Cycloclasticus pugetii PS-1: one gene and its partner. The protein of the gene in region 2 binds, or shares a complex with, the protein of the main gene of each other region. Links are inferred from orthologs where the notes say so. Each region holds a gene or a part of one and is shown on either strand. Other genes may lie near its edges.

The links.
Region 1: the proteins of rpsG (region 2) and tig are in contact, whole or in part, in a crystal structure (PDB 3GTY), measured with the Thermotoga maritima proteins. The link is inferred for Cycloclasticus pugetii PS-1 from one-to-one orthologs. Residues at the interface, in WP_004081843.1 of Thermotoga maritima: Lys34, Lys52, Lys55, Glu59, Arg62, Gln63, Glu66, Asn67, Lys69, Val71, Arg95, Ala109, Lys110, Lys111, Gly112, Arg113, Pro114, Glu117, Glu121, Ile124, Ala125, Tyr127, Asn128, Asn129, Thr130, Gly131, Lys135, Asp139, Arg142, Met143; in WP_004081061.1 of Thermotoga maritima: Glu122, Val124, Val129, Leu130, Tyr133, Glu188, Gly259, Ile262, Tyr263, Glu266, Ser270, Glu273, Gln274, Glu277, Arg308, Gln311, Ile312, Ser315, Tyr316, Glu325, Arg329, Arg336, Leu363, Phe366, Trp367, Arg373, Leu377, Arg381, Leu384, Glu387.

Annotation. Positions count from the first base shown.
Region 1 is NZ_ARVU01000001.1:953,716-965,237, reverse strand. What follows is about bases 5,605-8,562. They hold tig (trigger factor), read right to left. Parts: upstream 7,759-8,562; coding sequence 6,451-7,758; downstream 5,605-6,450. Other genes in these bases: CYCPU_RS0104660 (CPBP family intramembrane glutamic endopeptidase), read left to right, coding at 7,986-8,562; clpP (ATP-dependent Clp endopeptidase proteolytic subunit ClpP), read right to left, coding at 5,806-6,426; clpX (ATP-dependent Clp protease ATP-binding subunit ClpX), read right to left, coding at 5,605-5,681. In the rest of the region: CYCPU_RS0104705 (SurA N-terminal domain-containing protein), read right to left, coding at 1-786; CYCPU_RS0104690 (non-specific DNA-binding protein Hbs), read right to left, coding at 1,375-1,647; lon (endopeptidase La), read right to left, coding at 1,867-4,278; more of clpX, read right to left, coding at 4,404-5,604; more of CYCPU_RS0104660, read left to right, coding at 8,563-8,852; CYCPU_RS0104655 (FeoA family protein), read left to right, coding at 8,922-9,170; Fe(2+) transporter permease subunit FeoB, read left to right, coding at 9,167-11,522; CYCPU_RS0104645 (FeoC-like transcriptional regulator), read left to right, coding at 11,521-11,522. UniProt on the Bacillus subtilis protein: Involved in protein export. Acts as a chaperone by maintaining the newly synthesized protein in an open conformation. Functions as a peptidyl-prolyl cis-trans isomerase.
Region 2 is NZ_ARVU01000001.1:1,818,201-1,829,581, forward strand. Bases 8,565-11,381 are described here. They hold rpsG (30S ribosomal protein S7), read right to left. Parts: upstream 10,300-11,381; coding sequence 9,829-10,299; downstream 8,565-9,828. Other genes in these bases: fusA (elongation factor G), read right to left, coding at 8,565-9,800; rpsL (30S ribosomal protein S12), read right to left, coding at 10,319-10,693; rpoC (DNA-directed RNA polymerase subunit beta'), read right to left, coding at 10,938-11,381. Also shown: rpsN (30S ribosomal protein S14), read right to left, coding at 1-265; rplE (50S ribosomal protein L5), read right to left, coding at 269-814; rplX (50S ribosomal protein L24), read right to left, coding at 830-1,147; rplN (50S ribosomal protein L14), read right to left, coding at 1,163-1,531; rpsQ (30S ribosomal protein S17), read right to left, coding at 1,551-1,811; rpmC (50S ribosomal protein L29), read right to left, coding at 1,808-2,005; rplP (50S ribosomal protein L16), read right to left, coding at 2,005-2,418; rpsC (30S ribosomal protein S3), read right to left, coding at 2,428-3,105; rplV (50S ribosomal protein L22), read right to left, coding at 3,120-3,455; rpsS (30S ribosomal protein S19), read right to left, coding at 3,470-3,742; rplB (50S ribosomal protein L2), read right to left, coding at 3,752-4,579; rplW (50S ribosomal protein L23), read right to left, coding at 4,600-4,893; rplD (50S ribosomal protein L4), read right to left, coding at 4,890-5,489; rplC (50S ribosomal protein L3), read right to left, coding at 5,498-6,136; rpsJ (30S ribosomal protein S10), read right to left, coding at 6,171-6,482; tuf (elongation factor Tu), read right to left, coding at 6,488-7,678; and 2 more genes.

The DNA of each region.
Region 1 (11,522 bases), 870 kb from region 2 along the record:
AAATGACTGACGCTCACGTTCATAGAACGCTAACAATTCATCTTTCGACGGGGAAACCTCCGACATCAAGTCAGACAAGTTTAATGAAATATATTCAATAGATGCTTCTTCAGGTGATCTATAAAGAAGCTTATTTTGTGAATAATGTTCGTTAAGCTCTTCATCTGTTACCACCACTTCATTAACCACTGAAGAAATAGGCAGCAACAAATACTTAATATCCCTAGTTTGATTCGTTAAACGATGAAATTCATCTATTTCACTCTCGTCTACTAAGGTCGTACCTATAATAGAGTTTATAAATTGTTCTCGTTCAATGCTTGCACGTACCGTTTCTACAAAATCAGTGGTTGTTAAGCCTCTTGCTTGTAATAATTGCTCATAGGTTGTTTTATCAAACCGTCCGTCTTTATGAAAGGCATCTATATTAGAAATTACATCAAGAACGGCCTTGTTTGATGCGACATAGCCATCTTTATTAACTGTTTGCAAAACTAGTTGTTCTTGAATTAATCGATTCAACGACTCTTGGCGTATTGCCTCTTGATTAAATAAGTCAGCAGAGTATTGATCACCATATTGCTCTTTTAATTGAGCCACGCGGTTTTGATAAGCCTGATTAACATCCGCTTGGTAAATTTTATAATCCCCTACTTTAGCGACCGCTTTTTCGGACCCACCATTGGTGTAGTTTTGTAAGCCAAACAAAGCAAATGGGATAGAGATCATTATAAGAATAACCATACCCAACCAACCTTTAACATGTACCCGCAATCTATCTAACATAAAAAATAATCCGCATAAAAATTTAAAAAAATAGTGCTTAACAGTCGTCTCAAAAGACAACACTCTCAGTTTATATAAAACCACTGCATTAACAATTTAATGTTTATTGACAGTGGCCGCAGCATCCTAAAAGGGAATTCACTATTGCACTATATGTGAGGAAATTAAACCATATTTTAGGCTAGTGTGCGTTAGTTTGAACAAACTATCCTTTACAACAACAAGGACACTAGCCAAGAAAACGATATTAAGCGGCGTTACTGCTGGCAACTGCATTTATTAAACAACGGATAGCACTTTATAGGGGTCACTTATAAACATCCTATTAATTGCATCGTGTTCTAAATTAACTCACATTTTCGATGAGCAAAAAAAAACCATTAATTTTTTCAAATTAATGGTTTTTTGTACCAATGGCGGAGTGGACGGGACTCGAACCCGCGACCCCCGGCGTGACAGGCCGGTATTCTAACCAACTGAACTACCACTCCTAAATGGTGGGTGCTGAGGGGATCGAACCCCCGACATTCGCCTTGTAAGGGCGACGCTCTCCCAGCTGAGCTAAGCACCCCAAGAACAGAAGAGGCGCTAGTTTACAGAGTCTTTTAAAGTTTTGCCAGCTTTAAATGAAGGAATTTTTGAAGCTTTAATTTGAATCGTTTCACCCGTTTGTGGATTGCGGCCTGTGCGTGCAGAACGCTCTTTTACAGAGAAGGTACCAAAGCCAATAAGTGAGATTGAGTCACCGCTTTTAAGTGCACTACTAACAGAAGAGATAGTGGCATCTAATGCGCGGCCTGCGTCAGCTTTAGTAAGTCCTGATTCTTCAGCGATTGCATTGATAAGGTCTGATTTGTTCATAAATTTTCCCCAATAGGATGATTAAATAATTTTTAAAGTTAATTTTTTTTGTTACTGGTGTTTAGAGCGGCTATATCTACCTCACTATTCACACAACAGGAGATTTTATATCCTTTCCCCCCCACCAGTGTCAAGCTTCAGAAGGTTTTTATGACTATATTTTTTTTAAAGCATACCTTCAATTAATTTACTTGCCTCAATTAAATCAAACACTTCAGCTTAATGTGCTGTCACCGTTTTATTTTTTGAAGGTTTACTTTTTTTGTCATCTTTTTTTATTAACTTTTCACTTCCTTTCAATGGTGTCGGGGACCGTTCAAGCGCGACTTCCAGCACCTCATCAATCCAGCGGACAGGGATTATCGTTAAATTTTGTTTAATATTAGCCGGCATCTCTATTAAATCTTTTTCATTTTGGTGTGGGATTACAACCGTTGTGATTCCACCGCGAAGAGCTGCTAACAATTTTTCTTTAAGCCCACCGATCGGTAACACCTCACCTCGAAGCGTAATTTCCCCTGTCATAGCCACATCAGCTAATACAGGAATACCCGTTAAGGATGATACTAAGGCCGTACACATACCGATACCTGCACTTGGACCATCTTTAGGCGTTGCTCCTTCAGGAACATGTACATGTATATCGTTCTTTTGATAAAAATCAGCTGGAACACCTAACATTGCAGCACGACTTCTGACCACTGTTAAAGCAGCTTGAATAGATTCTTGCATAACATCACCTAACTTACCGGTAAGTGTTAACTTGCCTTTACCTTCGCTAATAGCTGATTCAATTGTTAGTAATTCACCACCAACCTCTGTCCAAGCCAAGCCAGTTACTTGCCCAATTTGATTAGTTTCTTCGGCTTTACCAAAGTCAAATCGCCTAACCCCTAAGTATTTACTAAGGTTACGCGATGTAACATTGATTCGCTTCTTAGGTTTGCTCAGTAAAATGTCTCTCACTACTTTTCGACAAATTTTAGACATTTCTCTGTCGATATTTCTAACTCCAGCCTCACGCGTATAATAACGCACCGTATCTCTAATCGCTGATTGGCTTACGTGCAATTCCGACTCTTTCAAACCATTATTTTTTAATTGTTTGGTAATGAGGTAGTTCTCCGTGATGTTAATTTTCTCATCTTCAGTATAACCAGCGAGGTTAATCACTTCCATACGGTCCAACAGGGGACCCGGTATATTCATGCTATTTGCAGTCGCGACAAACATAACATCAGACAAATCAAAATCCACTTCTAAGTAATGATCGTTAAACGTACTGTTTTGTTCTGGATCAAGCACCTCAAGTAAAGCAGAAGCAGGGTCGCCTCTGAAATCCATTGCCATTTTGTCTATTTCATCAAGCAAGAATAAAGGGTTTTTTGTTTCAACTTTTGACAAGTTTTGTAAAATTTTACCTGGCATTGAACCAATGTATGTACGACGATGTCCACGTATTTCAGCTTCATCTCGCACACCACCTAAAGACATTCTTACAAACTTACGGTTCGTCGCACGAGCAATAGATTGCCCCAAGGATGTTTTACCAACACCTGGAGGCCCGACCAAGCAAAGAATTGGCCCTTTCATGTTTTTAACCCGTTGTTGAACAGCCAAGTACTCTAAAATTCTTTCTTTTACTTTCTCTAGCCCATAATGGTCAGCATCAAGCACTTTTTGTGCAGCAGCGAGATCATGCCTAATACGCGTACGTTTTTTCCACGGCACATTAACCATACAATCAATGTAATTACGTATAACACTGGCTTCAGCTGACATCGGGGACATCATTTTTAACTTGCTCAGTTCTGATTCAGCTTTTTCTTTTGCTTCTTTTGACATCCCTGCATCAGCTATTTTCTTTTCGAGTTCATCTATCTCATTTGAACCTTCTTCCATGTCTCCCAATTCATTTTGAATGGCCTTCATTTGCTCACTCAAATAATATTCGCGCTGATTCTTTTCCATTTGTTGCTTAACCCGGCTACGGATTTGTTTTTCCATTTCCAGAATATCAACTTCACCCTCCATCAATAACAGCAAATGTTCTAAACGTTCGCGAAGGTTATATGTTTCCAGTATTTTTTGTTTTTCTTCAACTTTCAACACCATGTGCGCTGACATAGTATCTGCAAGACGGCCAGAGTCTTCAATACCAGATAATGAAGTTAATACTTCAGGTGGTACTTTTTTATTTAACTTCACATAGCTTTCAAAGGCGGAACTAACGGTCCTAATTAGCACATCCATTTCTTGCTCTTCAAGGTCTACGGCATCTTTCAGCAAACTGACATCTGCACCAAACAATTTTTCATTGGTATAAATCTTATCAATATTAACTCGCTGCTCACCTTCTACTAAAACCTTTACCGTTCCATCAGGCAACTTAAGGAGCTGCAAAATAGTGGCTAAGGTACCGACTTGATAAAGGTCACCCTCTTTGGGATCATCGTTATCTGGGTTTTTTTGTGCAACTAGAACAATTTTTTTATTATCTTCCATCGCAAAATCAATCGCCTGTATTGATCGATCGCGACCAACGAAAAGCGGAATCACCATATGTGGGTAAACAACCACATCTCTCAGCGGAAGAATTGGTAAGTTTGTTAAATCTAGTTTTTCGTTCATTAGTTACCGCCTTAAAGAATTAAATTTAGTATTAGTAAGAATATCAGGGCACCGAACATTATTTTCAAGCCATAACTCATAAAAAAAGGCGCTTAAAGCGCCTTTTTTTCTCTTTGAAGTCTATTTTATTCCGATGATGCTACTTTTTTATCATTTTCATAAATAAACATAGGGTCAGACTCACCCCGAATAACCTTATCATCAATAACAACTTTACAAACATTATCTAGCGAAGGTAAGTCATACATTGTGTCTAGTAATACATGTTCTAAAATTGTCCTTAAACCACGAGCACCTGTTTTACGAGCCATCGCTTTCTTTGCGACCTCTCTTAAGGCTTCTTCTCTAAATTCAAGTTCAACGCCTTCCATTTCGAAAAGCCTTACATATTGTTTTGTTAATGCATTTTTAGGTTCACTGAGTATTTGAATTAATGCATCTTCATCTAGCTCTTCAAGCGTTGCTACAACAGGTAACCTGCCAACAAATTCTGGAATCAAACCATATTTAACAAGATCTTCCGGCTCAACATTTTGCAAAACATCACTGACATCTGGCGCTTCATTCTCGCTTACTACTTCAGCTGAGAAACCGATGCCGACATTTTTTTGAGAACGATCTTTAATAACCTTATCTAAACCGGCAAACGCACCACCAACAATAAACAAGATGTTACTGGTATCTACTTGTAAAAATTCTTGCTGTGGATGTTTTCTTCCACCTTGTGGAGGGACTGAAGCAACTGTTCCTTCAATCAATTTTAACAATGCTTGTTGGACACCTTCACCAGAAACATCACGTGTTAAAGACGGGTTGTCCGACTTCCGTGAGATCTTATCTATTTCATCAATGTACACGATGCCGTTTTGAGCTTTATCGACATCAAAATCACATTTTTGTAAGATTTTTTGAATAATGTTTTCGACATCCTCTCCAACATAACCCGCTTCAGTTAACGTCGTAGCATCTGCAATGGTAAAAGGAACATTTAACATTCTTGCTAATGTTTCAGCCAATAATGTTTTGCCTGAGCCGGTGGGGCCAATTAACAATACATTACTTTTTGCCAACTCAACATCATCAACACCTTTTGAGGCATTTAGACGCTTATAGTGGTTATAGACTGAAACTGATAAGATTTTTTTGGCCTGTTGCTGGCCTATCACATACTTATCTAAGGATTCTTTAATTTCAGAGGGTTTAGGTAATTTATCACCTGCGCCTGTCGCTTCATTCTCTTGAAGCTCCTCTTTAATAATATCGTTACAAAGCTCTACACACTCATCGCAAACAAAAACAGAAGGGCCTGCAATTAACTTTCTAACTTCATGCTGATTCTTTCCACAAAACGAGCAAATCAAAAGCTTACTATCATTCTCGCCATTGTCTTTATCATCACTCATACAAACCTCTTTTCTTTAACACTCATTATTAGGGTTGACTGTTTCATTACTCTTAATCTTTAGTTACATGCTATATACAGTATGCTAAAGATTATAAATCTGTCCAGTCCAAGCGCTAACTATTCTACTCTTCTATATTACGTGTTTTTAATACTTGGTCAATCAGGCCGTATTCAACGGCTTGTTGACTACCCATAAAGTTATCTCTATCGGTATCACCTTGAATAACATCTAACGGCTGGCCTGTATGTGAAGCCATAATTTTGTTTAAACGATCACGGATTAATAGAATTTCCTTCGCATGAATATCAATATCAGATGCTTGACCCTGAAAACCACCCAGCGGTTGGTGGATCATCATTCTTGAGTGTGGTAAAGCGAATCGTTTACCTTCAGCACCACCTGTCAACAATAATGCACCCATGCTGGCTGCTTGACCGATACACATAGTACTAACATCTGGTTTGATAAACTGCATCGTGTCATAGATAGACATACCTGCTGTGACAGAACCACCTGGTGAATTAATATATAGGTGGATATCTTTATCAGGGTTTTCAGATTCTAAAAATAGCATCTGAGCAACAATCAAATTAGCCATATGGTCTTCCACTTGGCCTACTAAGAAAATAACCCGTTCTTTAAGGAGTCTAGAGTAAATATCGTATGAACGTTCGCCACGTGCAGTCTGCTCAACCACCATCGGAACTAATCCAAGTGCCTGCGCCTCTAGTTTATTTTGCATCTTAACTCCCTTATTATCTGTCATTTATCCAGTTGCTTGAGTAGGTGCCATTAGCTCATCAAACGTTAACTGAGTTTCTGTTATTTTAGCCTTTTCTAACACCCAATCAACCAATTGGTCTTCTAATACAACGCTTTCAACTTTATTGCGCTCTTCTGGGTTAGAGTTATACCAATTGATAACTTCTTCAGGCGATTGATACGTTTGAGCAAACTCTTCAATTCGTGCTTGTACTTTTTCAGCATCCGCTTTGATATCATTTTGCTTGATCATTTCAGACAATAGCAAGCCTAATTTAACGCGTTTAGTTGCTTGATCTTTAAAAAGCTCTTTTGGTAAATCCGGCTGTGCTGGTTGACCTGCCTGAGCTGCTTTTTCATTTAGCGAAGCAAGCATTTGATTAATTTCATTATCAACAAGTGCTTCTGGCACAGACACTTCATTGTTTTCAACAATTGCATCCATGACAATTTCTTTACGTTTAGTTGCTAATGCACGAGTTAACTCACCGCCCATATTTTTAGCAAGGTCTGCTCTAAAGTCAGCCACATCACCACTTTCCACACCAAATTCCTTAATAAACTCTTCATTTATTTCAGGTAATTCGCTCTTTTCAACCTTATCCACTTCTACATCAAAAACCCCAACCTTGCCGGCAAAGTCAGCTTGTTGATAGTCTTCAGGAAAAGTCACTTCAAAACTTAATTTCTCACCAGTTTTCACGCCTTTTAAGTTTTCTTCAAACCCAGGTATCATGCTTTTTGAGCCAAGAACAACAGGGAAACCTTTAATAGGCTCTTCCGAGATAGGCTTATCACCTACTTTACCTTCAAAACTAACTGTTACTTGGTTACCGTCTTTAGCTTTGGTTTTAACTTCTTTCCAGCTTGCTTTTTGTTTTTGCAGCTTTTCAACCATATTATCTATATCAGACTCTGCAATTTCCACTACTGGGCTATTCAGTGATAAGTCTTCAACTGGGTTAACTGTAATCTCTGGATAGACTTCAAAGCTTGCTGAGAACTCATACCCTTCAACCTCAGCTTCGTTAGCTTTAATAACAGGCGCACTGGCTGGGTTTAGCTTTTCTTCCATGATTGCTTTATAAAAAAAGCTTTGTGTTAACTCTGATAACGCTTCAGCGCGCACACTTGCTCCAAATTTCTTTTTGATAACGCTCATAGGAACCTTACCAGGTCTAAATCCATCAATCCGTGCGTTTCGTTTCACATCGTCATAACGCTTATTGATCGCCGTATCGACCTCTTCTTGAGGGACAACGATTGTTAATGTTTTTTTAATATCAGAAATAGATTCAACAGAAACCTGCATAATTATTCTCTAGTGTAGTTTATTGATGATTGTTCAAAAAAATAGATGGTGCGAAAGGAGAGACTCGAACTCTCACATCTTACGATACTGGAACCTAAATCCAGCGCGTCTACCAATTCCGCCACTTTCGCATTTTGGTTGGAAATAATGTGCGGTATCATACCGACTCTTTCAACATTTTTGCACTCCTTTTTGAATACAATTTTACTTAAATGTAAAAAAACCATATGAAAGCTACCTTATTTTTTGTTTTTTACTTCTTAACAGCCTCTGTTTTGGCTGCTTTAATCGCCTATCCATTATTTTTAGCGTTTGGCACAAATGAATATCGTTTTGAAAAATGGGTTACGCGCGCCGCCCTTTTATTTTTAATCTTAGGACTGATTCCATGTTTTAAGTTTTTTAAATTGAGTTTAAACGCCATTGGACACAATAATACCTATGGCAACTTCTTTAAAAAAACATCATTCGGCTTTATTTCTGGCCTGTTAATTCTTGGCGTTGTTGTGTTTACTCTGATCGTTCTTGATATTAGAGTACTGTCAGAAGATGCTCAATTCACATGGAAACTTGTTTCTAAAGCATTATTAGCCGGAATCGTCGTTGCTTTAATAGAGGAAACCTTATTTAGAGGGCTATTCTTCAAGCTAAGCCAACAATGGCACAACGGTTTTACGGCGGTTGTTGTTAGTAGTTTTTTTTATGCCATTTTGCACTTTATTAAACCCATTGAACATATTGATCAAAACCTTTTATATATAGGCACTGGTTTTGAAGTTATCGTTAATGCATTTAAAGCAGTTGCATTTATGCCGCTTGATGACTTTCTAGCGCTTTTTGTTGTTGGCGCTTTCCTTGCCCTAGTTCGTCTTCAGACACGTACTCTTGCTTATTGCATTGGTCTACATGCTAGCTGGGTTTTCCTCATAAAAATAACTAAAGAACTCACTGACCATAACCCCGCATCAAGCTGGACTTACTTAACTGGGCAATACGATGGCATAATTGGTATTCTTAGTTTTATTTGGATTAGCGTAATCATTTTTGCTTACCTGATCTATGTCATTAAACCTAAGTATCAACCGCATTCTTAATTCCACATCCTTGACATGACTCAATCATAGATTAGAATGGGAATCATTATCATTAACGTTTGAGATCACATGTCAAATAACCAGGCATTAAACCAGTACGCTACTCTTGCTGATATTGAAATTGGCCAGGAAGTAATGCTGTGTAAAAATCAAATGGCTCATTCGTTAGAAAAAAAATTGCTAACGCTAGGCTTTTCTAAATTAATTCCCCTTCAGGTTACTCAAAGAAGCAAAGGTGGAATTATTGTCAGTATTGGAAATACTCGTATTGCTCTGAATGAAACCCTCGCAAAACAAGTAGTAATAGAAACATTATGACCAAGCAATGTTGCGAAGAAAATATGCCCGTACGCCCCTCTAATAAAAGCCCTGTCATTGCCGTTATTGGCAACCCTAACTGCGGAAAATCAACATTATTTAATGTTATTACAGGCATTAAACAAAAAACGGGGAACTGGCCTGGCGTTACAGTGGACCGTCGTGAAGGGCTTACTAAAGTTAACAACCAAGAGCTTGTTTTGGTCGACTTACCAGGTGTTTATGCGCTTGATAGTGACCGCGAGGCTCTTGATGAACAAATAGCTCGCCAATATATTTTATCCGAAGAGGCTGATGCACTTTTAATTGTTGCAGATGCAGCCAATCTAGAACGCAGCCTGTTCCTTACCAGTCAATTACTTGAAACCGGCATTCCAGCTGTACTTGCGTTAAACATGATGGATGTTGCCAAATCTCGTGGCATGAACATCGACCTAGAGGCTTTATCTAACGCTCTTGGCTGCCCTGTTTTTCCTATTGTTGCACGTAAAAACCAAGGAATCACCTCACTTTTAGAAAGCATATTAACGGTAATTGATGAGCAGCCTAAGCATCACTTAAACATTGAATACCCGACTGCCGTTACCTCAGCTCTTGATGAAATTATTCCGACGTTAAATACGCAACGCAACTCCCCATTTATTCTACGATGGCATGCGCTTCAATGCTTAGAGGGGTACTTCTCCCCCACTACAACACAGCAAACCGAAGAAATTTGTGCTAGCCGACAGCTCTATATAAAAGATTCAACTGGAGAAGATGCAGATACTCTTATTGCTGCCAGCCGCTATGAATTTGCACACCAGCTAACCTTACAGGTAGTCAAGCAAGTCAAAAACATTCAACAAACATGGTCTGACCGAGTAGACAAAGTCATTCTTAGTGACTATCTCGGCTTACCTATCTTCTTTTTAGCCATCTACTTAATGTTCAGTATAACCATTAACTTTGGTGGCGCTTTTATTGATTTCTTTGACATTACCGCCAGCGCGCTGTTTGTTGATGGATTTAAAATTCAACTCCAGAATTTGGATTTTCCCAATTGGTTTCAAGTCTTACTCGCTGATGGTTTAGGCGGTGGTATCCAAGTTGTTGCTACCTTTATCCCCATCATCGCGACTCTCTATTTCTGTTTATCTATACTCGAAGACTCCGGCTATATGGCCAGAGCTGCCTTTGTTATGGATCGTTTTATGCGTAAGCTTGGACTACCCGGCAAAGCTTTTGTGCCATTAATTATTGGCTTTGGTTGCAACGTACCATCCATCATGGCTACACGTACCCTAGAAAAGCAACGTGACCGCATTATGACGGTGATGATGGCGCCGTTTATGTCGTGTGGTGCACGGTTATCTGTGTATGCCTTGTTTGCTGCAGCTTTTTTTCCTCAATCTGGGCAAAATATTGTTTTCTTACTATATCTATTAGGTATTGCAGCGGCTATTTTTACCGCACTGTTACTAAAAAGCAGCGTGCTTGAGGGTGAGTCTGATAGTTTTCTCATAGAACTCCCCCCTTACCACCGACCAGCCATCAAAAGCTTACTAATCCACACTTGGGAACGCCTAAAGGGTTTCGTATTAGAAGCTGGCAAATTTATCGTCATGATGGTCATGGTGATCAATATTCTTAATTCCGTTGGCACTGATGGCAGTTTTGGTAATGAAAACAGTTCAAAATCAGTCTTGAGTGAAGTCAGTAAAACATTCACACCTGCCTTTGAACCGATGGGAATCCAAGAAGAAAATTGGCCCGCTATCGTTGGTATTTTTAGTGGCTTACTCGCTAAAGAAGTGGTTGTTGGAACACTCGATGCAGTTTATTCAAATATTGAAGGCAACACCGACGATAACGACGAAAACTTTAGCCTTAAAAATAAGTTCTCAGAAGCTGTGACAACAACTAAAGATAATTTAAATGATGCGTTCCAAAACATGGGCGACCCGCTTGGTTTAAGGACACTTGATGCCAACGACAATCTTGATGAAGCCGCAACTGAGCAAGAAGTTAGCTCAGCTCTCTTTGGCACCTTGGTGAAATATTTTGATGGCAAAATTGGTGCCTTTAGTTATCTACTCTTTATTCTTTTATATGTCCCTTGTGTTGCTGCGATTGCCGCCGTTAAACGTGAAACAGGAACACGTTGGGCCTTATTTTCTATTTTCTGGAGCCTTTATTTGGCATACAGCATGGCGACTTCTTTCTATCAAATTGCGAACTTTTCAAGCCATCCAACACAAACACTGATTTGGTTATGTGTATTCATTGCTGGCTTTCTAGGAATATGGCTTACGCTTCGCCAACTTGGCCAGAAATTACTCGCTGTTGAACCAACACTGATTAAAGACGCAT
Region 2 (11,381 bases):
TCGTAGCTTCACGTAACTTGTTACGTCCAAGACCAAACTTTCTATAGTAGCCATGTGGTCGACCGGTCATATTACAACGGTTACGAACACGAGACGCACTTGAATCACGAGGTAAAGACACTAATTTTGTTTGTGCCTCTGTTACTTGTTCAAAAGTAGACTTAGGGTTTCTAATAATTTCTTTAAGCGCTGCTCTTTTGGCAGCATATTTAGCCACTAAACGAATTCGTTTATTTTCTCTAGCTATCATTGATTTCTTAGCCATTTCTTAACCTTGTTGTTTAATGGGAAAATTGAATGCTTTCAATAAAGCACGACCTTGCTCGTCATTCTTAGCACTTGTCGTAATAGCAATATCCAGCCCACGTAGCGTATCAATCTTGTCGTAATCAATTTCAGGGAAGATTATTTGCTCAGTTACACCAAGAGAGTAGTTACCTCGTCCATCAAAAGATTTATCACTTAAGCCACGAAAATCCCTAATTCTAGGAATTGCAATTGAGATAAGTCTCTGAAGAAAATCATACATACGCTCATTTCTTAAAGTGACTTTACAGCCAATTGGCATATCGTCCCTTATTTTGAAACCAGCGATTGATTTTTTTGAAATCGTAATAATTGGCTTCTGGCTTGAAATCTTTTCTAGGTCAGAGACAGCATTTTGGATAATTTTTTTATCAGCAACAGCCTCACCAACACCCATATTAAGTGTTATTTTAGTGATCTTAGGCACTTCCATAACAGTCTTAAGATTCAATTCCTTTAATAAAGCAGGAATGATTTCTTTTTTATAGCGTTCTTCTAAATTTGACATAAAATTCTCTATTTCTTAAGCGTCAAGCACTTCATTATTTGATTTGAAGTAACGAACCTTCTTACCATCTTCAAGTACTTTAAAACCAACTCTATCAGCCTTGTTAGTTTGAGCATTATAGATAGCAACATTAGAGACATTGATCGGCATTTGCTTCTCAATAATCCCACCTTCAATACCTTTATTAGGATTAGGTTTTTGATGTTTTTTTACTGAATTAATTCCTTCAACCAAAACTTTTTCATCAGAAACAACAGAAAGAACTAGGCCTTTTTTACCCTTATCTTTCCCTGTTAAAACGATTACTTCATCACCTTTCTTTATTTTATTCATAATTAATTCAATCAGTTAAATCACTTCAGGCGCTAAAGAAATGATTTTCATAAACTTTTCATTCCTTAATTCGCGAGTAACAGGGCCAAATATACGAGTTCCAATTGGTTGCAAGTTTGCATTTAAAAGCACCGCCGCATTACCATCAAAACGAATAGCTGAACCATCTGGACGACGTATTGCTTTTCTTGTTCTAACGACGACTGCATTATGAACATCACCCTTTTTTACTTTGCCACGTGGGATCGCATCTTTAATGCTGACTTTGATGATGTCACCAATTTTAGCATAGCGTTTATGAGAACCACCTAGTACTTTAATACACATAACATTGCGGGCACCGCTGTTGTCTGCCACATCAAGTCTTGTCTGCATCTGAATCATTACTTAACTCCCACTCACTCTATTTAGTTTTTTCAATGATTTCATGAAGTTTCCATGATTTCGACTTTGAAACAGGTCGACAAGAAACTAAAGAAACGATATCGCCTTCAGAGCATTCGTTACTTTCGTCATGAGCATTATATTTAGTTGATCGTTTAATCACCTTGCCATACAAAGGATGTTTAACTTGACGAGTGACTTTTACAGTGATGCTTTTATCACCTTTATTGCTTGTCACAACACCAGATATAGTTCTTAGAGTCTGCTCTTTTGCACTCATTTAGATTCACCTGCTTGATCATTCAAAATAGTTTTAATACGAGCAATATCACCACGTACTTCACCAAATTGATGAACTTGATTTAATTGACCAGTAGCATTTTGCATACGTAAATTAAATTGCTCTTTTCTTAATTCAAGCAATAATTCGTTAAGCTCCTGAACTGTTTTTTCTCTTAATTCTGATGCCTTCATTACATTATTGTCCGTTCAGCAAATTTTGTTTTAAAAGGGAGTTTTGCAGCAGCTAAATCAAAGGCCTCAACTGCTAACTCTTTTGATACACCCTGCAATTCAAATAACATAGTTCCTGGTTTGATTTGCGCAACCCAGAATTCAACACTACCTTTACCCTTACCCATACGTACTTCAAGAGGTTTTTTTGTAATTGGTTTATCTGGGAACACGCGGATCCAAACCTTACCACCACGCTTAATATGACGTGTAATAGTACGACGACCAGCTTCAATTTGACGCGCAGTCATTCTACCGCGTTCAATAGATTTCAAGCCAAATTCACCAAAACTAACACTACTACCACGATGTGCAAGTCCAGTGTTTCTGTTTTTATGTGCTTTTCTAAATTTAGTTTTTTTTGGTTGTAACATATCGCTTACCTATTCTCCCGTCGCTTCCTTATTACCTAAGATTGGTAGGGCAGACTTTTCGTCAAAAACTTCACCTTTGAAGATCCACACTTTGATACCTAAAATACCATATGTAGTTAGTGCTTCAGTAAATCCATAATCAATATCAGCACGAAGTGTATGTAGTGGAACACGTCCTTCTCTGTACCATTCGTTACGAGCAATATCTGCACCGTTCAAACGTCCACTTACTTTAATTTTGATACCTTCAGCACCTAATCGCATGGTGTTAGTAACCGCTCTTTTCATTGCACGTCTGAACATAATTCGACGCTCAAGCTGTTGCGCAACACTTTCAGCTACTAAAAGAGCATCCAGTTCAGGCTTACGAATTTCCTCGACGTTTATCTGGACAGGCACACCCATGATATTACTTACTTCCGCACGTAGCGAATCAACATCACCACCTTTTTTACCAATAACAATACCAGGACGAGCCGTATGTATTGTAATTTGTGCATTACCCGCAGGACGATTAATTTGGATTTTGCTTACAGAAGCTGCCATTAATTTCTTTTTTAAGAAATCACGTGCAATTAAATCTTGTTTTAACATGTCAGGATACGCTTGTGAACTAGCATACCAACGCGAATTCCAATCTTTAACTATACCAAGGCGTATACCAGTTGGATGTACTTTTTGACCCATATTTATTTACTCTTTTATTTAGTATCACTAACTTCAATAGTTAGATGGCAGTTTCTTTTAAGAATTTTATTACCACGACCTTTAGCACGCGCTTTAAATCGTTTGTAAGTAGGTGCTTCATCAACAAATACTGTTGAAACATATAACTCATCTACATCAGCACCTTCATTATGTTCAGCATTAGCAATAGCAGAATTAAGAAGTTTCTTGAAACTATCTGCTGCTTTACGTGTACTAAAACCCAATAAATTCAAAGCACTCTCAACATCCATGCCTCTGATTTGATTTGCAACTAATCGGCCTTTTTGGGCTGAAAAATTAGCGTTTTTTAATTTAGCTTTAACTTCCATCACTGCACCAATGTTTATCTGGATTTTTTGTCAACAACATGACCACGGTATGTACGCGTTAACGCGAACTCACCTAATTTGTGGCCAACCATATTTTCGGTAATCAATACCGGCATATGCTGTCTTCCGTTGTGAATAGCTATCGTCAAACCAACCATAGTTGGCGAGATCATTGAACGTCTAGACCAAGTTTTAATTGGTCTACGATTATTACTTTCTGCGGCTGCTTCTACTTTCTTCATTAAATGAAGATCAACAAAAGGGCCTTTTTTTATGGATCTTGGCACAATATATCCTTAACGTTTTGTTCTATTTCTAACTATTAATTTATCAGTACGCTTATTTTTACGCGTCTTATAACCCTTTGTTGGCATACCCCATGGAGATACCGGGTGGCGACCACCAGAAGTACGACCTTCACCACCACCATGCGGGTGATCAACAGGGTTCATAGCAACACCACGTACAGTTGGTCTAACACCTCTCCAACGTTTTGCCCCGGCTTTACCAAGGGAAATCAAGCTATGCTCAGAATTACCAACTTCTCCGATAACTGCTCGACAACCAGATAAAACCTTGCGCATTTCGCCAGAACGTAACCTTAACGTAACATGGTCACCATCTCTCGCAACAATTTGCACAACAGCACCTGCACTACGTGCTATTTGGGCACCTTTATTTGGTTTTAACTCAACACAGTGTACTTGTGTACCAACAGGTATATTCCTCATTGGTAAACAATTGCCTACTGTAATTGGGGCTACTTCAGAAGAAATCACTTCATCACCAACATTTAAGTTTTTTGGTGCAATGATGTATCGTCTTTCGCCGTCATTATATAGTATCAGCGCAATATTGGCAGATCTATTTGGGTCATATTGCAGACTTTCTACCTTACCAGGTACATCGAATTTGTTTCTTTTGAAATCGATAATACGATAATGTTGCTTGTGACCTCCACCACGATGTCTTGTAGTGATCCTTCCGTTATTATTGCGCCCGCCTGACTTGCTTTTTTTAGCTAAAAGCGGCCCATGTGGTGCAGACTTACTAAGCTCAGCATTTTTTACTCTAATTACAAAGCGTGAGCCTGGTGAAGTTGGTTTTGATTTTACAATAGCCATAAGATTAATTTATCTTCCAGTTAGGCAGAAACAAATTCTATTTCTTGCCCAGATTTAATACGAACATACGCTTTTTTTACATCTGATCTTTTACCAAAACCTTTACCAAAGCGTTTAACTTTTCCTTTTACATTCAATGTTTTTACAGACTCAACATCTACACTAAATAGTTTTTCAACGGCAGCTTTGATATCAGCTTTATTAGCACTGCTATCAACCTTAAAGACATATTGATTATTAAGGTCAGCAGCAATAGAGCTTTTTTCCGTAACAACAGGCGCAGTAATTAACTGCAATAAGAATTCCTGATTCATTTTAAGCGCTCCTCTACTAATGCAATTGCATCAGCTGTTATACAAACTTTTTCATATGCTAGTAAAGAAACAGGATCAATTTCATAAGCAGTACAAACATCAACTTTTTGTACGTTTCTACTAGCTAATTGCAAATTAACGTCTTCAGCCGCTAAAACGATTAAAACATTACTTAGGCCATTTTCAGCCAATTTAGCATTTAATAATTTTGTTTTAGGTTCTTCAATACTTAGCTCATCAACAACTACCAATCTATCTTGACGGATAAGCTCAGATAAAATTGACTTCATACCAACAGCGTACATTTTTTTATTTAATTTTTTGCTGTGATCTTGAGGTTTAGCTGCAAACGTTACACCACCAGTTCTCCAAATAGGACTTCTGATTGTTCCTGCACGAGCACGACCAGTTCCTTTTTGTTTCCATGGCTTGATACCACCACCGCTTACTTCTGATCGAGTTTTTTGCGCACGTGTTCCTGCTCTAGCATTCGCCATATAAGTAACAACAAGTTGATGAATTATCCCCTCGTTATATTCTTGGCCAAAGACCGCTTCAGAAACATCTTTACCTACGACAGGCGTTTGAATATTCATAATTTTGCCTATTTATTTGTTTTAATAGCAGGTGTAATAACAATGTCACTATTCTTTGAACCCGGTATCGCACCTTTAATTAATACCACAGACTTGTCTGTATCAATTTTTACGATTTCAAGGTTTTGAGTAGTCACTCTTTCGTCACCCATGTGACCTGACATTTTTTTACCCTTTAAAACACGACCTGGTGTTTGACATTGCCCAATTGATCCAGGCGCACGATGTGATAAAGAGTTACCGTGTGTAGCATCTTGCATTTGGAAATTATAGCGTTTGATAACACCCGCATATCCTTTACCAATACTTTTGCCACGCACATCAATTTTTTGACCAGCTTCAAATATATCAAGTGATAAATCAGAACCTACTTCAAGGTCAGAGTCTTCTTCAAGTCTAAACTCCCATAAACCTCTTCCCGCTTCAACACCAGCTTTTTTGAACTGGCCCGCCTCAGCTTTATTAACTCGAGAGTTCTTTACATCACCCGTTGTTACCTGCACTGCAGAATAACCATCGGATTGTTCATTTAAAACACGTGTAACACGATTTGGCAAAATTTGTACTACAGAAACAGGAATTGACTCACCTTCTTCTGTAAACAATCTTGTCATTCCGCATTTACGGCCTACTAAACCTAAAGACATGATTTATCCTTTATTTTATATATTTAAAACTGATTTAATTCAGTTTAATTTGAACATCAACACCAGCTGATAAGTCTAGCTTCATCAGCGCATCAACAGTTTTATCAGTCGGCTCAACAATATCCATCATACGTTTATGCGTACGAAGCTCATATTGATCCCTTGCATCTTTATTAACATGCGGAGAAATAAGCACTGTAAAACGTTCTTTTTTTGTTGGTAAAGGAATAGGACCCATTACTTGAGCGCCTGTACGTTTCGCAGTCTCAACTATTTCACGTGCCGCATGATCTATTAAACGGTGATCAAAGCCTTTTAAACGAATTCTTATGGATTGTTTTGACATTTCAATTACTCAATAATTTTAGCAACAACACCGGCACCAACTGTTCGGCCACCTTCGCGAATAGCGAAACGTAAACCTTCTTCCATGGCAATCGGGTTGATTAATTTGACGGTCATTTGCACGTTATCACCTGGCATCACCATTTCGATACCTTCTGGTAAGTCACATGCACCTGTTACGTCTGTCGTTCTAAAGTAGAACTGTGGACGGTAACCGTTGAAGAATGGTGTGTGACGACCACCTTCATCTTTACCTAACACATAGACTTCTGCTTCGAAGTGTGTGTGAGGTGTGATTGATCCAGGCTTAGCTAATACTTGACCACGCTCTACGTCTTCACGTTTTGTACCACGTAGTAAGATACCAACGTTATCGCCAGCTTCACCTTGATCTAATAATTTGCGGAACATTTCAACACCGGTACACGTGGTTGTGACCGTGTCTTTGATACCAACGATTTCAATTTCTTCACCGACGTTGATAACACCGCGCTCAATACGACCGGTTACAACTGTTCCACGACCTGAGATTGAGAATACGTCTTCAACTGGCATAATGAAGTCGCCGTCTACAGCTCGTTCTGGTAATGGGATGTATGAGTCAAGCGCTTCAACTAGTTTAAGCACTGATGGAACACCAATGTCTGATGTATCGCCTTCTAGGGCTTTAAGTGCTGAACCTGTTACGATTGGTGTGTCATCACCTGGGAATTCGTACATGTCTAATAGTTCACGTACTTCCATTTCTACTAGTTCTAATAGCTCTTCATCGTCAACCATGTCCGCTTTGTTAAGGAATACGACGATGTATGGAACACCCACTTGACGTGATAACAAGATATGTTCACGTGTTTGCGGCATAGGGCCGTCTGCAGCTGAACATACTAGGATGGCACCATCCATTTGCGCCGCACCTGTGATCATGTTTTTAACGTAATCGGCGTGACCTGGACAGTCTACGTGAGCATAGTGACGTGTATTTGATTCATATTCAACGTGTGATGTTGCAATGGTAATACCACGCTCACGTTCTTCTGGTGCATTGTCAATTTCATCAAAGGCTTTAACTTCTCCACCCATGGCTTCAGCCATAACTTTCGTTAACGCAGCCGTTAATGTTGTTTTTCCGTGATCAACGTGGCCAATTGTGCCTACGTTTACATGGGGCTTATTTCTTTCAAATTTTTCTTTAGACATTGTAAATACCCGTCATTACTTAATATTAATAAAAAATTCTGCTTTTAATCTTTTCTTCTAACGCTTTAGGCACTTCAGCATAACTATCAAACATCATGCTGTATGTAGCCCTACCTTGCGTTGCAGACCTAAGGTCTGTTGCATAACCAAACATCTCGGCAAGCGGCACATCTGCATCAACCATCTTTCCAGCAGGACAATCATCCATACCATGAATAACCCCCCTACGCTTATTTAAATCTCCAACTACGTGACCCATGTACTCTTCTGGTGTAACCACTTCTACTTTCATCATTGGCTCTAGCACTTTAGGATCTGCTTTTGCTGCGCCATCTTTAAAACCAAGTGAGCCGGCTATTTTAAACGCCATTTCATTTGAGTCAACATCATGATACGAACCATCGTACAAAGTAACTCTAATATTTATCATGGGGTACCCTGCTAAAACCCCATTTTTCATTTGTTCTTTGACACCAGCCTCGACCGCACCAATATATTCGCTTGGTACTGAACCACCGACAATCGCATTTACAAACTCAAACTCTTGATCTTCTAGTGGCTCAATCTTCAACCATACATGGCCATATTGACCCTTACCACCAGACTGCCTTACAAACTTGCCTTCTTGCTTCACGACTTGACGGATAGTCTCACGGTAAGCAACTTGTGGTGTTCCAACATTGGCTACCACATTAAATTCTCTGAGCATACGATCAACGATTATCTCAAGATGAAGCTCACCCATTCCAGAAATAATTGTTTGCCCTGACTCTTCATCAGTATGCACTTTAAATGATGGATCTTCTTGTGCAAGCTTTCCCAATGCAACTGCCATTTTATCTTGATCTTGTATGGTTTTAGGCTCTACCGCAATTGAAATCACGGGATCCGGAAACTCCATACGCTCAAGTGTAATGGGTGCATTAATTGAACATAAAGTATCACCAGTAGTAACATCTTTTAGTCCAATTGCTGCCGCTATATCACCAGCATATACTTCTTTAACTTCTTGCCTATCATTCGAATGCATTTGCACCAATCGACCAATACGCTCTTTCTTATTTTTAAGTGGGTTATAAACAGTATCACCTGCTTTTAACACACCTGAGTACACTCTAAAAAATGTTAACGTTCCAACAAATGAATCCGTTAAAATTTTAAATGCTAATGCTGAAAATGGTGAGTCATCATCAGCACTTCTTATTTCTGGCTCTTCACCCTCAGATACTACTGAGGAAATAGCCGGCACATCTATCGGTGATGGTAAAAAATCCACAACCGCATCCAGCATTGCTTGTACGCCTTTGTTTTTAAATGCACTTCCACATAATACAAGCACTAACTCATTATTGAGAGTTCGTAAACGCAGTCCAAGCTTAATTTCTTCTTTAGATAACTCGCCAGAGTTAAGATACAGCTCCATTAACTCATCATTACCTTCAGCTGCTGCTTCAACTAACTGTTCACGAAGCGCTTCACATTCATCTTTTATTTCTTCAGGTATTTCACCTGTTACATGTGAAACACCCTTATCACTTTCATTCCAATAGATCGCTTGCATACTTATTAAGTCTACAACGCCTTTGAAAGCATCTTCAGCACCAATTGCATATTGCAAAGGCACTGCATTACAACCTAATCGAACTTTTAATTGATCGACCACACGCATAAAATTTGCGCCAGCCCGATCCATTTTATTCACAAACGCTATACGAGGCACTCTGTATTTATCTGCTTGCCGCCAGACCGTTTCCGATTGCGGCTCAACACCACCAACAGCACAGAAAACAGCACATGCTCCATCTAAAACTCTTAACGAGCGCTCAACTTCAATGGTAAAGTCAACATGCCCTGGTGTATCGATAATGTTGATACGATGCGTATCATACTGCTTATCCATCCCAGACCAGAAACATGTGGTGGCCGCTGAAGTTATCGTTATACCACGTTCTTGTTCTTGTTCCATCCAGTCCATGGTAGCTGAACCATCATGAACCTCACCCATTTTATGCGACACACCCGTATAAAACAAAACACGCTCTGTTGTTGTTGTCTTACCAGCATCAATATGAGCCATGATGCCTATATTCCGATAACGCTCAATTGGAGTACTGCGAGGCATCTTTATTCCTAAATTATTCTAAATATAATTACCAGCGGAAGTGAGAGAATGCTTTGTTCGCCTCAGCCATACGGTGAGTATCTTCACGTTTTTTAAATGCAGATCCTCTACTTTCTAAAGCATCAATAACTTCACCTGCTAATCTAGCAGACATAGATCGCTCACTACGTTTACGAGAAGCATCTATCATCCAACGCATTGACAAACCCATTCTACGATTTGGACGTACTTCTACGGGCACTTGGTAAGTAGCACCACCTACACGACGAGACTTAACCTCAACTGCAGGCTGAACTTTCTCTAACGCCTTAATAAGCGCATCAACAGGTTCCGCATGACCCTTGCCTTCAATCGTATCAAGAGCGCCATAAACAATCTTCTCAGCGATTGATTTCTTACCATCAACCATGATCATATTCATAAACTTTGCTAACACTAAATTACCAAACTTTGGATCTGGGAGGATTTCGCGCTTTATCGCTTTTTTTCTTCTAGACATTATTTAAACTCGTTTAATATTAGTTTTTAGGGCGCTTAGCACCATATTTAGAACGGCCTCTACGACGCGCTTCTACACCAGATGTATCCAGGCTACCTCGGACTACGTGGTAACGTACACCAGGTAAATCTTTCACACGACCACCACGAATAAGTACAACCGAGTGCTCTTGGAGGTTATGGCCTTCACCACCAATATAGCTAGTTACTTCTGCGCCATTGGTCAGCCTTACACGAGCTACTTTACGAAGCGCTGAGTTTGGTTTTTTTGGTGTTGTTGTATAAACACGTGTACAAACACCCCGTCTCTGAGGACAAGCCTCTAGTGCTGGCACATTGCTTTTTTCTACTTTACGCTTTCTAGGTTTACGAACTAGTTGGTTAATAGTGGTCATATCTAATTTAGAGCTCCAAAAACTCGTGCAAAACATTTTCCACACATCCTATGACGTGCGTTTAAATTCTTATTTAGGTTATTTCAGTAAATATAAAAAAATCCAATCTACCGAAGAGCGGGAATTTTAGGCAGATATCACTTATCTGTCAAGCATAATGAGTGCGTAATTATTCTTAGATAAGAAAATGCCAACCCATGGTTCAGGTTGGCATTCTTTAATCCCGCTACAATAGAATAATTAATTATTCTTGCATGTTAAGCGCTTGCTTCAACGCCTCTTCTGCCTCGTCATGTGCTGCTGCTGTAGTCACTTCTTCAACAATCTCTGGGCTCATCGATGCTGCTTTATTTTTTCTGCGTTCCAGGTGATGAGCCAAGCCTGTTCCAGCCGGTATAAGTCGACCAACAATGACGTTTTCCTTCAAACCATGCAAGTCATCTCTGGTACCTCTTACAGCTGCATCTGTTAGCACTCTTGTTGTTTCTTGGAAAGATGCTGCAGAAACAAACGATTCAGTCGCTAAGGATGCCTTTGTAATACCGAGTAGTACATTATCAGCTGTCGCAGGTACTTTACCTTCTGCTTCTAGTTGATCATTAACTTCAAGGAAACGAGTCTTCTCAACTTGCTCACCTTTGATGAATGAACTATCCCCACCAGACGTAATTTCAACTTTTCTTAACAT